2 regions of the Streptomyces sp. 147326 genome follow, and region 1 is predicted to be linked to the other one. Evidence: riboswitches for the same ligand, from Rfam matches in the RefSeq annotation. Region 1 holds a riboswitch; the other holds the start of a gene.
The links. A riboswitch is a leader RNA that binds a small molecule or an ion and turns the genes downstream of it on or off. The one in region 1 is predicted to bind cobalamin.
Positions count from the first base shown of each region.

Region 2: linked by a shared signal. The riboswitch ahead of RIU97_RS04165 (hypothetical protein) and the one ahead of RIU97_RS13980 (ribonucleoside-diphosphate reductase subunit alpha) in region 1 are both predicted to bind cobalamin.

Region 1 covers NZ_CP134201.1:3,204,538-3,212,041, forward strand. Annotated here, with positions in the region: gene RIU97_RS13950 (extracellular solute-binding protein) at 1-963, opposite strand, end outside; gene RIU97_RS13955 (GntR family transcriptional regulator) at 1,253-2,017, shown strand; gene RIU97_RS13960 (carbon starvation CstA family protein) at 2,181-4,400, shown strand; gene RIU97_RS13965 (CstA-like transporter-associated (seleno)protein) at 4,397-4,594, shown strand; gene RIU97_RS13970 (Uma2 family endonuclease) at 4,657-5,241, opposite strand; gene RIU97_RS13975 (GNAT family N-acetyltransferase) at 5,319-5,816, shown strand; cobalamin riboswitch at 5,858-5,989, shown strand; gene RIU97_RS13980 (ribonucleoside-diphosphate reductase subunit alpha) at 6,134-7,504, shown strand, end outside.
Region 2 covers NZ_CP134201.1:850,712-858,215, forward strand. Annotated here, with positions in the region: gene RIU97_RS04150 (prolyl oligopeptidase family serine peptidase) at 1-887, shown strand, start outside; gene RIU97_RS04155 (VOC family protein) at 904-1,257, opposite strand; gene RIU97_RS04160 (nucleotide disphospho-sugar-binding domain-containing protein) at 1,400-2,518, shown strand; gene RIU97_RS04165 (hypothetical protein) at 2,684-4,096, opposite strand; cobalamin riboswitch at 4,208-4,346, opposite strand; cobalamin riboswitch at 4,414-4,548, shown strand; gene RIU97_RS04170 (hypothetical protein) at 4,658-6,340, shown strand; one part of gene RIU97_RS04175 (IS5 family transposase) at 6,328-6,816, opposite strand; one part of gene RIU97_RS04175 (IS5 family transposase) at 6,819-7,175, opposite strand; gene RIU97_RS04180 (hypothetical protein) at 7,242-7,504, opposite strand, start outside.

The DNA of each region.
Region 1 (7,504 bases):
GGAGCGCTCGGCGATCGCGAGGTTCGAGCCGCCGAGGAAGACGGTGCTGGTCTTGTCCGCGGTCTTGCCCGGGATCGGGAAGTAGCCGAAGTCGGCCTCCTTGCCCGCGTCCTTCAGGGCCTTCTCGGCGCCGCCGGCCTCCCAGCCGAGACCGATCCAGGAGGCGACGCCGCCCTTGGGAACGATGTCGGTGGACTGCTGCGGGTTGGCCTCGTCCTTGTCCTTGGGGGCGGTGGAGAAGGACTGGAGCTTCTTGTAGAACTCGACGGCGGAAGCGGCCTGCGGGGTTCCCAGTCCGCCCTTCCACTTGGCGCCGTCCTTGACGGCGAGGTCGCCGCCCTCGTCCCAGACGAAGCCGGCGAGGACGTACCAGCTCTGGCCGGGCAGGTAGATCGGCTGCGAGGCCGGGTCGGCCGCCTTCAGCTTCTCCAGACCGGCGATCCACTCGTCGCGGGTCTTCGGCGGGGTGACGCCGGCCTTCTCGTAGGCCTTCTTGTCGTAGATGACCACGCGGTTGGCGGCGTACCACGGAGCGGAGTAGAGCTTGCCGTCGATCTCGGCCGAGGCGAGCATGCTCTTCTGCCAGGCGTCGGCGCCGAGCTTGGCCTTGTCCTTCGTCAGGTCGGCGAGCCCGCCGGTGACCGCGTAGCCGGCGGTCTGCGTGTTGCCGAGCTCAAGGACGTCCGGCGGGTTGTTCTCGGAGAGGGCCGTGGTGACCTTCTCCTGGATGCCGGTCCACTTCTGCTCTTCGATCTTGACCGTGACACCGGGGTGCTTGGCCGAGAACTCCTTGTTGACCTCGTCGATCCAGGCCTTGGGAGCGGAGCCGTCCATCACCCAGACGGTGATCTCCCTGGCGCCACCCGCGTCGGTCTTCGCCTTGTCGTCGCCGCCGTTGCCGCACGCCGCGACTCCGACCATCATGCCCGCGACACTGACCGCCGCGATGAGCTTGCGCTTCACGCCACCCTCCTCAGGGATGCCTGCCTGCACTTCCCTCGCCCGCCGCGGTGACATACGCGAAGTACTGCCGTGGGGCCGGGATCTGATCCATATTGGTTTAGACCAGTAGCTGGAGCTTGGCCTAGACCTTTAGGGGTGTCAAGGGTCTAATGAGCGGGTGCCCGGTCCGTTATCGGACCGACACCTGGGGAGAGAGAAGGCCTGTCCCCCCACTCGTGTCACGATGTGACCGCACATATCGGAGGAGCCGGTGACGGCAGCGAAACTGGAGTCGGGAAGGCGGGCGGCGATGGCCACCGAAGGGGCGACCACGGAGCCGGACGGCGGGGCAGCCACCCGCACGGCACGTGTTCCCAAGTACTACCGACTCAAGCGGCACTTGCTCGACATGACCGAGACGCTGCCGCCCGGCACCCCGGTGCCGCCGGAGCGCACGCTCGCGGCCGAATTCGACACCTCGCGGACCACCGTCCGGCAGGCCCTCCAGGAACTGGTCGTAGAGGGACGACTGGAGCGGATCCAGGGCAAAGGCACCTTCGTCGCCAAGCCCAAGGTCTCCCAGGCGCTCCAACTCACCTCGTACACCGAGGACATGCGGGCCCAGGGACTGGAACCCACCTCCCAGCTCCTCGACATCGGCTACGTGACGGCCGACGACACCCTCGCGGGACTGCTCAAGATCACCACCGGCGGACGGGTGCTGCGCATCGAGCGACTGCGCCTGGCCAGCGGCGAGCCGATGGCCATCGAGACCACGCACCTGTCGGCCAAGCGCTTCCCCGCGCTGCGCCGTTCGCTCGCCAAGTACACCTCCCTCTACACGGCCCTCGCCGAGGTCTACGACGTCCACCTGGCCGAGGCCGAGGAGACGATCGAGACCTCGCTGGCCACCCCGCGCGAGGCCGGGCTGCTCGGCACGGACGTCGGCCTGCCGATGCTGATGCTGTCGCGGCACTCCCTGGACGCCGACGGGGAACCGGTGGAGTGGGTGCGGTCGGTGTACCGCGGCGACCGGTACAAGTTCGTCGCCCGGCTCAAGCGCCCCGCCGTCTGACCTCGTACGTTCAGCCCCGTCCGAGCCCGTCCAGCCCCGCCCGCCGGACCCCGGCCTACCGAATTCCTTCACATACCGGAATACGGACGGACCCTTACGCTCACCGGGCGATCCCCCGTAGATTCCCTGCCCTTACGCAGATGATCGACGAGGGGACGAGGTCATGCCTGAACCGGAAGCAACAGGGACAGAACGGGACGCGGCGAGTCCGGGCACGACGCCCGGCTCGCCCTCTCCCAAGTCCATCGCCGTGTGGGTGCTCGTCGGACTCGTCGGCGCCATCGGCTGGGGCGTGCTCGCGCTCTCCCGCGGCGAGGAGATCTCCGCGGCGTGGCTGCTCGCCGCCGCACTGGGCTCGTACGCCATCGCCTACCGCTTCTACGCGCGCTTCATCGCGGACCGCGTACTGAAGGTCGACGCCACCCGGGCCACCCCCGCCGAACGTCTTGACAACGGTGTCGACTTCCATCCCACCGACCGCCGGGTGCTCTTCGGCCACCACTTCGCCGCCGTCGCCGGCGCGGGCCCGCTCGTCGGACCCGTGCTCGCCGCGCAGATGGGCTACCTGCCGGGCACCATCTGGATCGTCGCGGGCGTCATCTTCGCCGGCGCCGTCCAGGACATGGTCACCCTCTTCTTCTCCACCCGCCGCGACGGGCGTTCGCTCGGCCAGATGGCCCGGGACGAGATCGGCCCCGTCGGCGGGGCCGCCGCCCTGGTCGCCGTGTTCGCCATCATGATCATCCTGCTGGCGGTGCTGGCCCTGGTCATCGTCAACGCCCTGGCGCACTCGCCCTGGGGCGTCTTCTCCATCGGCATGACCATCCCGATCGCCGTCTTCATGGGCTTCTACCTGCGCGTCCTGCGGCCGGGCCGGGTCACCGAGGTCTCCGTCATCGGCGTCGCGCTGCTCCTGCTCGCCATCGTCGCGGGCGGCTGGGTCGCCGAGTCCTCCTTCGCCGGCACGTTCACCCTGGAGAAGGAGACGCTGGTCATCTGGATGGTCGTGTACGGCTTCCTGGCATCGGTCCTGCCGGTGTGGATGCTGCTCGCGCCCCGCGACTACCTCTCCACCTTCATGAAGGTCGGCACCATCGCGCTCCTCGCGCTCGGCGTGGTCATCGCGATGCCCACCCTGAAGATGCCCTCGGTCACCGACTTCGCGGCGAGCGGCGACGGCCCCGTCTTCGCCGGGTCGATGTTCCCCTTCGTCTTCATCACCATCGCCTGCGGCGCGCTCTCCGGCTTCCACGCCCTGGTCTCCTCGGGAACCACCCCGAAGATGATCCAGAAGGAGACCCAGGTCCGCATGATCGGCTACGGCGCGATGCTGACCGAGTCCTTCGTCGCCGTCATGGCGATCATCGCGGCCTGCATCATCGAGCCCGGCCTCTTCTTCGCGGTCAACTCCCCCGGCGGGGTCATCGGCACCACCGTCGAGTCCGCCTCCCAGGCGGTGACGAACTTCGGCTTCGCCATCTCCCCCGAGGCGCTCACCCAGGCCGCCAAGGACGTCGAGGAAGCCAGCCTGCTCTCCCGCACGGGCGGCGCGCCGACCTTCGCACTCGGAATGTCGGAGATCTTCTCCGCCGTGGTCGGCGGCGCCGGCATGAAGGCGTTCTGGTACCACTTCGCGATCATGTTCGAGGCGCTGTTCATCCTGACGACGCTCGACGCGGGCACCCGCGTGGGCCGGTTCATGCTCCAGGACACCCTCGGCAACGTGCACAAGTCCTTCAAGGACGTCAGCTGGAAGCCCGGCGTGTGGTTCGCGAGCGCGATCGTCGTCGGCGGCTGGGGCTACTTCCTGTGGGTCGGCATCAAGGACCCGCTCGGCGGCATCAACCAGCTCTTCCCGCTCTTCGGCATCGCCAACCAGCTGCTCGCCGCGGTCGCGCTGGCCGTCTGCACCACCCTGCTGGTCAAGTCCGGACGGCTCAAGTGGGCCTGGGTGACGGGCGTTCCGCTGGTCTGGGACGCCACGGTGACCCTCACCGCGAGCTACCAGAAGATCTTCTCCGAGGACGTGAAGGTCGGCTTCTTCGCCCAGCGCGACAAGTACCAGGCCGGAATCGACGCCGACAAGGTCCTGCCGCCGGCGAAGAACATGGACGACATGCACACCGTCGTCACCAACGCCACGGTCGACGGCGTGCTGTGCGCCTTCTTCGCCGTCCTGATCATCGTGGTCCTCGCGGACGCGGCCCGGACCTGCCTCAGGGCCGTCCGCAACCCGGAGTCGGCGACCCTCTCCGAGGTCCCGTGGACCGAGTCGAAGATCGTCGCCCCGGCCGGACTGATCGCGACCGCCGAGGAGCGGGCGGAGCTCGCCGCGGCGGGCCCGGAGGCGGGCGGCGGACACGTCAAGGAGCCCGTGGCGTGAGCACCGTACGGAGCGCGCTGGCCAGGGCCCGGTTCTACGTCCGGGAGTTCTCGGGGGAGGCCGCGTACGACCGCTACGTGGCCCACGCCCGCTCCCACGACCCGGACGCGGAGGTCCTCACCCGCCGCGCCTTCGAACGCGCCCGTACGGACGCCCGCGAGGCGGACCCCCGCGAGGGCTTCCGCTGCTGCTGAGCCGCCCCGCACCCCGAAGGCCCCGCCGGATGCTTCCGGCGGGGCCTTCGGCCTGGACGGGGTCAGCGCACCCAGTCCTTGAGGACCTCTGTCTGGAGCGTGATGCCGACGGGGTCGGGAAGCTTGACTTCCTTGCCGAAGGGAACGGTGCGCACAGTTTCGTAGCGGTCGCCATCCGGGTCGCTGTGGACGAGAACCTGGCACTTGAGCCGGTCGATGAGCAGGTACACGGGAATACCGGTCTGCGCATAAGCGCGCGGCTTCTCGATCCGGTCGCGCCGCTCGGTGTCGGAGTCCCACGAGGTCACCTCGACAGCCATCAGGATCGGGCTCGGATCCACCCAGTCGCCCTGTCCCACGAACGCGTCCTCGTGCGCCAGAACCCCGTCCGGAATAGCACGGCCCTCCCGGTACTGTTCCGCCTTGATCCCCTGCCCTGGGTGCAGCCAGAAATCCGGGTGGTGCTGCATGCAGATCCGTGTCAGCCACAGAATGATCCGCCCGTGGTCCCCGTCTGGCATGGCCTTGCTCCTCAGCACCCCACCGATGAACTCCAGTCGCAGCCCCTCCGCCTCGCGGGCCGCTATCCGGGCCAGGTGCTCGAACTCTGCGATCGTCATGTGGGGCCTGTCGGTCATCACGGTCATGCCTCGCTCGCCTTCCTCGACGGTGCTTCTTCGACCATAGCGCCGCCCGCCGACACCCGTCCTGCACACTCGACCGCATGGACATGGTGATCAGAACGGCGCTGCCCGCCGAATACGCGGAACTGGGTGAGATCACGGCGCAGGCCTACCTCGCCGACGGGCACCTGGACTTCAACGAGGACGACGGCTACCTGAACGTGCTGCGCGACGTGGCCGGCCGGGCCGCCCGGGCCGAGGTGCTCGTCGCCGAGCGGGACGGGCGGATCCTGGGCGGGGTGACCTTCGCCGCCCCCGGCAGCCCGCTCGCCGACATCGCCGCCCCCGACGAGGCGGAGTTCCGGATGCTCGCGGTGGCCCGGGCGGCGCGCGGCCAGGGCGCCGGTGAGGCTCTGGTGCGGGCGTGCGTCGAGCGGGCGCGGGCCATCGAGGGGGTGACGGGCGTCGTGCTCTCCACCCAGCGCAGCATGGCCGGCGCCCACCGGATCTACGCGCAACTGGGCTTCGTACGCGTTCCCGAGCGGGACTGGGCGCCGATCCCGGGCCTGACACTCCTCGCGTATCGGCTCAAGCTGTAGCCGCGCCGACACTACATGTGGGGGTTGCCGCATACGGCCGCCCCCACATGTATGCTCAAGGCTGCTGTCGCGCAGGGGAATCCGGTGTGAATCCGGAACTGTCCCGCAACGGTATGAAGTGTCCGCCTACCGGACACCAAGTCCGATGACCTGCCGACAGCGCGCCCGGCTCGACCGAACCGGGTGCCGACACGTCCGGGCCTCGCGGTTGGGCCGGTGGACGCCATGCGGTGTGTACGCGTTCCTACCACGCCCGCATGCGCCCGCTCGCGCCCCGCTCCGCCGATGACCGGGCCGAGCGAGGGAGAGCTCCCGCCGTGACCATCGCGCCTTCCGCACCGCGCGCCGAGTCCGTTTCTGGCGACAACACCGAGGGCCCGGGGGCCACGCTGCTGCGTACCCTCACCGAACTGACGGCGGACCTCCCCGACACCGACCCCGGGCGCGTCGCCGCCGCCGCGCTCCGCGGCCGCAGCTCCGCCGCCGACGAGGCCGAACTCCGCGGTCTCGCCACCGAGGGCGCCGCCGGTCTGATCTCCGAGGACCCCGCCTACTCGAAGCTCGCCGCCCGGCTGCTGACGCTGGCCGTGCGCGACGAGGCCGCGAGTCAGGGCTCCACCTCCTTCTCGGCCTCGGTCGAGGTCGGTCACCGCGAGGGCCTGATCGCCGACCGCACCGCCGAGTTCGTGCGCACGCACGCGAACCGGCTGGACGCGCTGGTCGAGCACACCCTCGCCGAGGGCGCCGACGACCGCTTCGGCTTCTTCGGCCTGCGCACCCTGCACAGCCGCTACCTGCTGCGCCACCCGATCACCCGTCAGGTCATCGAGACCCCGCAGTACTTCATGCTGCGCGTGGCCTGCGGCCTCGCCGCGGACGAGAGCGTCCAGGCCCTCGAGGAAGTGACCTCGCTGTACCGGCTGATGAGCCGCCTCGACTACCTGCCCTCCTCCCCCACCCTCTTCAACTCCGGCACCCGGCACCCGCAGATGTCCTCCTGCTACCTGCTGGATTCCCCGCTGGACGAGCTCGACTCGATCTACGACCGCTACCACCAGGTGGCGCGCCTGTCGAAGCACGCCGGCGGCATCGGCCTGTCGTACTCCCGCATCCGCGCCCGCGGTTCCCTGATCCGCGGCACCAACGGCCACTCCAACGGCATCGTGCCGTTCCTGAAGACCCTCGACGCCTCCGTCGCCGCCGTGAACCAGGGTGGCCGCCGCAAGGGCGCCGCCGCCGTCTACCTGGAGACCTGGCACGCGGACATCGAGGAGTTCCTGGAGCTCCGCGACAACACCGGTGAGGACCAGCGCCGTACGCACAACCTGAACCTCGCCCACTGGGTCCCCGACGAGTTCATGCGCCGCGTGAACGCGGACGCCGAGTGGTCGCTGTTCTCCCCGGCCGACGTGCCCGAGCTGGTCGACCTGTGGGGCGACGAGTTCGACGCCGCCTACCGCAAGGCCGAGGCGGAGGGCCTGGCCCGCAAGACCATGCCCGCCCGCGACCTGTACGGCCGGATGATGCGCACCCTCGCGCAGACCGGCCAGGGCTGGATGACCTTCAAGGACGCCTCCAACCGCACGGCGAACCAGACCGCCGAGCCGGGCACGGTCGTGCACTCCTCGAACCTGTGCACCGAGATCATCGAGGTCACCAACGACGGCGAGACGGCCGTCTGCAACCTC
Region 2 (7,504 bases), 2.4 Mb from region 1:
TCGAGCTGGAGCGCGCCGACATCACCGAGCTCACCGCCACCGGCTGGACACCGCCGGAACGCTTCCGCGTCAAGGCGGCCGACGGGGTGACGGACATCTACGGGGTGCTGTACCGGCCGCGGGGCTTCGACCCCTACCGGCAGTACCCGGTGGTGGACAACCTCTACCCCGGCCCGCAGGTCAACCGGGTCGCCCCGTGCTTCGACCCCGGCGGCATGGGCCTCGACGCCGAACCCCTCGCGGCGCTGGGCTTCGTGGTGGTGGCACTGGACGGGCGCGGCACCCCCGGGCGGAGCAAGGCCTTCCACGACGCCTCCTACGGCCGCCTGGCCGACGCCGGCTGCCTCGCCGACCACGCGGCGGCGCTGCGGCAGCTGGCTCGGACCAGGCCGTGGATGGACCTGGACCGGGTGGGCGTGTTCGGCCACTCCGGCGGCGGGTTCGCCGCGGCCCGCGCGATGCTGGACTTCCCCGAGGTGTACAAGGCCGGGGTCGCCCTCTCCGGCTCGCACGACGCCCGCCACTTCAACCCGGGCTTCGTGGAGACCTACGACGGCGCGGACAACCCCGAGGCCTGGGCCCGTACCTCCAACGTGGACCTCGCGGACCGGCTGGCGGGCAAACTGCTGCTCGTCCACGGCGAAATGGACGACCAGGTCCACCCGGACCACACCCTGCGGCTCGCCGACCGGCTCATCGCCGCCGACAAGGACTTCGAGCTGCTCATCGTGCCCGGGGCCGAGCACACGCTGCTCGACCACCTGGCCTACGTCCGCAAGCGCTCCTGGGACTTCCTGGTGCGCGAGCTGATGGGCACGCAGCCGCCCGCCTACCGCCCCGCCCCCATCGCCATCGGCCCCGAGCTGCTCGGCGAGCTGTTCGCCTGAGCGGCCGGACATGCGGTCAGGCCGGCTGCCACAGCTCGATCCGGTTGCCCTCGGGGTCGGTGACCCAGCCGAAGCGGCCGACACCCGCCATGTCCTGCGTTTCCCCGGCCACGTCCGCGCCCTTGGCGCGCAGCTGCGCGAGCATCGCGTCCAGGTCGCGGACCCGGAAGTTGAGCATGGTCTGCTGGGCTCGGGACCCGAAGTAGTCGGTCTCGGACTCGAACGTCGCGAAGACCGTCGGCCCGGCTTCCTGACGCCACAGGCCGTGCTTGTCGGTGTCCAGGCCCAGGCAGTCGCGGTACCACGCACCCAGGGCCGCCGGGTCGGCCGCCCGCATGAAGTACCCACCGATTCCAAGCACGCGTTCCATGCCGTCATCCTGCCAGCACGTCGACTCGATCGCTCGTCAGGAACGGCCGGAATTCGCCCACTTCGACGGAAACTGCCGCAGCGGTATATACGTTCAACAAACCGTCAGAGGAATCAAGGAGCTCCACCCGAGGAGTAACGCAGTGCGCGTACTGTTCACCGGCCCCGCCGCGGCAGGCCACCTGTTCCCGATGGTCCCGACCGCCCAGGCACTCCAGGCCGCCGGACACCAGGTGCTGTTCGCCGGTTCGGCCCCGCTCGACCAGATGCGGCAAGCCGGCGTGCCCACCGTCGAGATCGGCGACGGCTCGACGCTGATGGAGGCCTTCCGGCGCGCCTCGGAGGGCACCGAACCGCAGTTCGTCACGGACGACAAGAGCGTGGAGGAGACCCAGCGGCTGGCCGCGGCCGGTTTCGCCGAACACAGCCGGGTCACCATCGACGGCCTGCTCGCGGTCGCCACCGCCTGGCGGCCCGACCTCATCGTCCACGCCGCCTTCCAGGCCGCCGCCCCCCTGGTCTCGGCGGCACTCGGCATACCCGCCGTCGTCCACAACTTCGGCGTGATGTCCGGCTCCGGCATGGTCGGCGTGCTCGCCGACGTCCTGGCGGACGAGTACCGGGCCCGCGAGGTCGAAGGCCCGGCGACCCGTACCGTCCTCGACGTCGTACCCGCCTCCCTCGGCGGGGACGGCACCGGCTGGCGGGTCCGCTACGTGCCCTACAACGGCGGCGGCACGGTCCCCGGTGACCTCATAGCCCGCGGCTCCCGGCCCCGTATCGCCGTCACGCTCGGAACGGTGGTGACCGCGTTCGCGGGCGTCAACCCGATCGCCCGGGTGATCGCCGAGGCCGCCTCCGTCGACGCCGAGTTCCTGCTCGCCGTCGGCGACACCGACCTGAGCCCGCTCGGCACCCTTCCCCCCAATGTCCGCCCCCTGCCCTGGGTGCCCCTGGCCCAGTTGCTGGACACCGCCGACGCGGTCGTGCACCACGGCGGCTCCGGCACCATGCTCACCGCCGCGGCCCGCGGTGTTCCCCAGCTGATCCTCCCGCAGGGCGCCGACCACTTCATCAACGTCGATGCCGCGACGGGCCTGGGCTTCGCCCTCCGGGCGAGCGGCGACAGCGTGGACGCCGCCCTGCTCAGCCGCCTCCTGACCGACGACGACCTCCGCAAGGGCGCCGCCGCCACCCAGGCCGACATCACCGCACTCCCCTCCCCGACCGACCTCGTCGCCTCCTTCGAGGCGCTCGGGTAACGCCGCCCCCGGCCTTGGGGTGTGCGGCCCCCTTCCCGGTCGGACCGCCGGGTGCGGGGCCCGTACTCGGGTAACGCCGCCCCCGGCCTTGGGGTGTGCGGCCCCCTTCCCGGTCGGACCGCCGGGTGCGGGGCCCGTACTCGGGTCCCCGCACCCGGCGGGGCATCAGGCGCCCCAGCGCAGGGCGATCGTGTCGCCCACGTTGATGCCCTTCTCGCGGAGGGCGCCGGCGAAGGCGGAGCCGTCGACGCTGACCTTCCAGGTGTTGCCACCGCTGTTGGCCTTGCCGTTGACGTTGGTGATGGTGCCGGTGCCCGACGAGGGGGTCACGCCGGTGACACAGCCCGACGGGGTGGCGCCGCCGGCCGCCGCGTTCAGGACGTCGCCGAGGGTGGTGGCCGTAGCGGTCGGCGTGAAGGCCACCGAGCAGACCTTGAGGTTGCCGGCGTCGTCGTCGACGGTCAGGGCCAGCATGGTGGCGGTGCCTGCGGTGAAGGTGGACTGTGCGACCCACTGCGGGGCGCCGGGGGTGACCGGGACGGGCGGGGCCGTGGTGAATCCGCCGCCGGCCACGGCGCGCAGCGCGTCGATCGAGGCGTAGGCGCTCGGGCCGGTGTCGGACGGCTTGTACTTGAAGCCGCCCGCCGGGTTGTACTGGTTGGCGATCAGGAAGTCGACGGGGGTCTTGCCGTTGGCGGTGAGGAAGTCACCGGTCTGCGGGTTGATGCCGCAGGCGTTGAGGCCGGCGACGCCCCAGCCGTTGGAGCTGGTGTTGACCCCGTACATGGAGTTGAAGGCACCGGTGCTGGCGACGAGCTTGCCCTTGAGGAAGTTCTTGGCCTGGACGACGTCGGCGTCGGTGTTGGGGACGCCGGAGACGCAGAGCGCGGCCATCGCGGCGCCGGTCATGTCGACGTCGCTCGCGGAGTTGAGGACGGTGGGGTTGCCCTCGGCCTTGTTGTAGGTCCAGCCGCCGTCGACGTGCTGGTTGGCGCGGATGCGGGTGACCATCGAGTCGGTGAGCGCCTGCGGGACGCGGTTGCCGCCGGCCTGGGTCTTGGCGCCACCGAGCGAAAGGGCCGCGAAGACGGTGCCGTTGAAGTTGCCGGACGGGCCGAAGTAGCCCGCCTCGGCCGTCTGCCAGAAGGAGTAGACGTGGGCGACGAGGTTGCGGGAGGCCGACACGCGGGCCGGGTCGATGCCGGCGGCGTACGCGTTGAGGGTGCCGCGCTCGTAGTCGGTGACCACCGGGGAGGCCGAGGGCCAGCCCGCCGTGGACAGCAGGTTCCGGTAGACGGTGCGGGCGTTCTTCGTCGTGTCCCCGCCCGGGGCGACGTCGACGACCGCGGTGCCGGCGGCGGCGAAGGTGCTGAACGCCCACTCGTTGGACAGGCCGGAGCCGGCGTACGAACCGTCGGCCGCCTGCAGCGACTTGAGGTAGGCGACGCCGTTCGTCTTGGACGTGGCGATCTGCGCCGGCGACGAGGTCGCGAAGGCGGGCAGCGCGGTGAGGGCGAAGGCGCCGAGCGCGGCGGGCACCGCGAGCGCGAGGCGGCGGGACGTACGGGGACGGGACATGGCCTGCTCCTGGAATCGGCGGACGCCGGCCTTCCCGGGCGCCACGCGGTCGCCGTACGGACGCACGGCCGGGCATGCCGGGGGCCGCCGTCCGGAACGCGTGGTACGGCTTCCTGTTCTGCATCGCCGGATGGGCATTCGGGCTCGGAAACGGCCCCCGCCGTCCCACACCGCTGCGCGTCAGCTCCGGCATCGCACCGGATTCCCCCATGTGGCAGCCCAGGACGCTACCCGAGCGATCAAGGGACCGCCAGCCATCCGTGCGGGTGGGCAGGGGGCGCATCCGGGAGGCCTATGCCATCTTGACGCGTCGGCGAAATCCGTGTTGCACTCCGGCTGATAGCTGCTCAGCACCAGGGGAAGCCGGTCGAATTCCGGCGCTGACCCGCAACCGTAGGCCCGGTTCGTTCCGGGTGAGCCGGAATGCCTGGGGCCGGGACACAGTACGAAGAGCGCCGTCGTGGATTGCGGTGTGGTCGTCGCAGCCTCCCCCTGGCGTTCGCAGCCGTGCGGGGGCGCATCACCACGCACGCAGCCCCCCGGCAGAGACGAGGGGCCGCGGTGGGGACCGAACAGCAGGCGAAACGGCAGTCGGGGACGAGACGGCGGTTCTTCTCCCTCGTGACCGCGGCCTTCGTGACGCTCGGTGCGGGAATTGCGTTCTTCACGGTCCCCCCGTCCGCCCATGCCGATCCGATCGAGCAGTGCACGGCCACCACCGGCGCCGTCGTGGCCGTGGACTTCGGTCCCTTCGGCGGAAAGGTCGAGCGCGGCTGCGACACCACCCCGACGACCGGCTTCGAGCTGCTGCGCACGGGCGGCTTCACCACCGTCGGCACCGTCCACGACGGTGACGGATTCATCTGCCGGATAGGCAACGGCTCCTTCAACTCCGGTACGCAGTACCCCACTCCGGACAAGGAGGAGTGCGTCCTCACCCCGCAGGCCACCGCGTACTGGTCGTACTGGATCGCCTCGCCCGGTCAGAAGAACTGGACGTACAGCCCGCTCGGCGCCATGGCACGCACTCCGAAGCCGGGCGACGTGGACGCCTGGGTGTTCGGCGGAACGGGCATCGGCGGCACCTCGGGCAAGCCCACCTTCTCCCCCGACGACGTTCGGGCCGGCGGCGGTTCCGTCCCCGATCCGACCGTCCCGACGGCGCCGCCCAACGCTCCCGCGGGGTCGGTCGACGTGCCCGCGGCCACCGGCTGGCTCACCGGGAAGCTGACGGAAGGGGAGCGCGTCGTCGACGACGGTGCCACCGTCCCGAACCACCTCTTCACCACGGAGGCCGTGTACGCCCTCGCGGGCGCCGACCCCAAGAGCCCGGTGGCGAAGAAGGCAGCCGACTTCCTCGCCGCTCCCGCGCAGACGGACGCGTACGCCTACCCGGCCGGCAAGGACGGGATACCCGACGCCACCGCCGCCGCGCGGCTCGCGCTCGTCGCCGAGGCCACCGGCAAGGACCCCCGGGCCTTCGGCGGCCACGACCTGCTCGGCGACCTCGTCAAGTACGTCTGCCCGCGGGACATCGGTGACGGAGAGACGATCGACGGCTGCTTCACCAAGGGCGACTTCCGCACCACCGGCCAGTCCGACGCCCAGGCCATGGCCGTGATCGCCCTGCTGAACGGCGGCGTGACGCCCCCCGCCGACGCCGTGAACCGGCTGACCGGCCTCCAGTGCGAGGACGGCGGCTTCACGAGCATCCTCATCCGCTCCGGCGGATGGTGCGACAGCGACGCCGCCTCCACCGGGCTGATCACCCTGGCCCTCAAGCGGGCCGGCGGCCACGACGCCGCCGTGCAGAAGGCCCGGGGCTACCTCAAGAAGTCCCAGCTCCCGACCGGCGCCTGGCCCTCCGCCGCCTACATGACCACCGGCAGCCCGGCCTCCACCGCCTGGGCCGCCCAGGCCCTGCGCGCCCTCGGCGACGGGCCCTTCGCGGACGCCGGCGTGTCCTGGCTCTCCAGGCACCAGCTCTCCAAGGGCGGCTTCGGCTTCGAGGAGGACGACACCGAACCGCGCCTGTTCCCGACCGCCCCGGTCGTCGTCGCGGGCGCCAAGAGCGACCTGGTCGCTCTGACCACCAAGAAGACCGAACCGCCGACCGTCCCGCCGGCCGGTGACGGGCCCGACCTGAAGAAGGGCGTCGCCTTCCTCACCCACACCTCGCGCCTGATCCAGGGCCGGTTCTACGAGAGCGCCCCCGGCACCGGCTTCGCCGACTACGGCATGTAGTCGCGTTTGTCGTACCGGGTCGCGACGGCCCTGTGCTGTTTCAGCTTCCCGATGCAGCGTTCGACGGTGTTGCGCTGGCGGTACTGCTCGCGGTCGAAGGCTGGCGGGCGGCCGCCGGCCCGGCCGCGCCTGCGGCGCTTCGCACGCTGGTCGTCCGGCTGCGCGATCGTTGCCTTGATCCCGCGTTTGCGCAGGTAGACGCGGTTGGCGCGACTGGAGTACGCCTTGTCGCCACGGGCCCGGTCCGGCCGGGTGCGGGGGCGCCCGGGCCCGCGGCGGGCCACGTTCAGGGCCTGCATGAGCGGGATGAACATCGGGCTGTCCCCGCGCTGGCCCGGCGAGGTCAGCCAGACCAGGGGCCGGCAGCGGTCATCCGCCAGCAGGTGGACCTTGCTGGTCAGCCCGCCCCGGGAGCGTCCCAGGGCCTCGCGGCCCTCTGCGTCCACACGCGTGCCGCCCCCTTTTCGGGGTGGTCGGCCGGGGGTGCATGCCGGGCTCCGGCTGCATGCTGGTGGGCCCGGCAGGTGGTGGAGTCGACGTTGACCGCCCACGAGCCGTCCGCGTCCGGGGCGGTGGAGTCGGCGCCGGCCTGCAACGCTCGCAGGATCTTCGACCAGGTGCCATCGGCCGACCAGCGGCGGTGGCGTTCGTAGACGGTCTGCCAGGATCCGTAGCGTTCGGGCAGGTCACGCCAGGGAATCCCGGTCCGCGTCCGGTAGAGCACTCCGTTGACCACGGTCCGGTGGTCGGCCCACCGCCCACCCGGCCCGCCAGTCTCCGGCAGCAGCGAGCCTATGCGATCCCACTGAGCATTCGTCAGTTCATGCCGACGCACCATGACCGACTCATGCCCGGAACGGCAACAGATCCACCACCCCGGGCAAGAGCCATCAGACACCGCCTAGCCGGCGCTGACGGCCGTCACGTGCGTGGTGCCGTCGCGCAGGGAGGTGATGCGGACCTGGCCCGCGGGGAAGGGGTCCCTCCCGTTCGGGCCGGGTATGCGCGCGAACGGGGTCCAGGAGCCGTTCGGCTGCCTGGTGTTGTGCCAGATCCGTCCGTCGAGCCCGACCGCCACGACCTGGGCGGAACCGTCGGGCATCCCGGTGATGCCGATGGCGCTGGCCGCCATGGTTGCGGTGGTGACGCCGCGCGGGGGCAGGA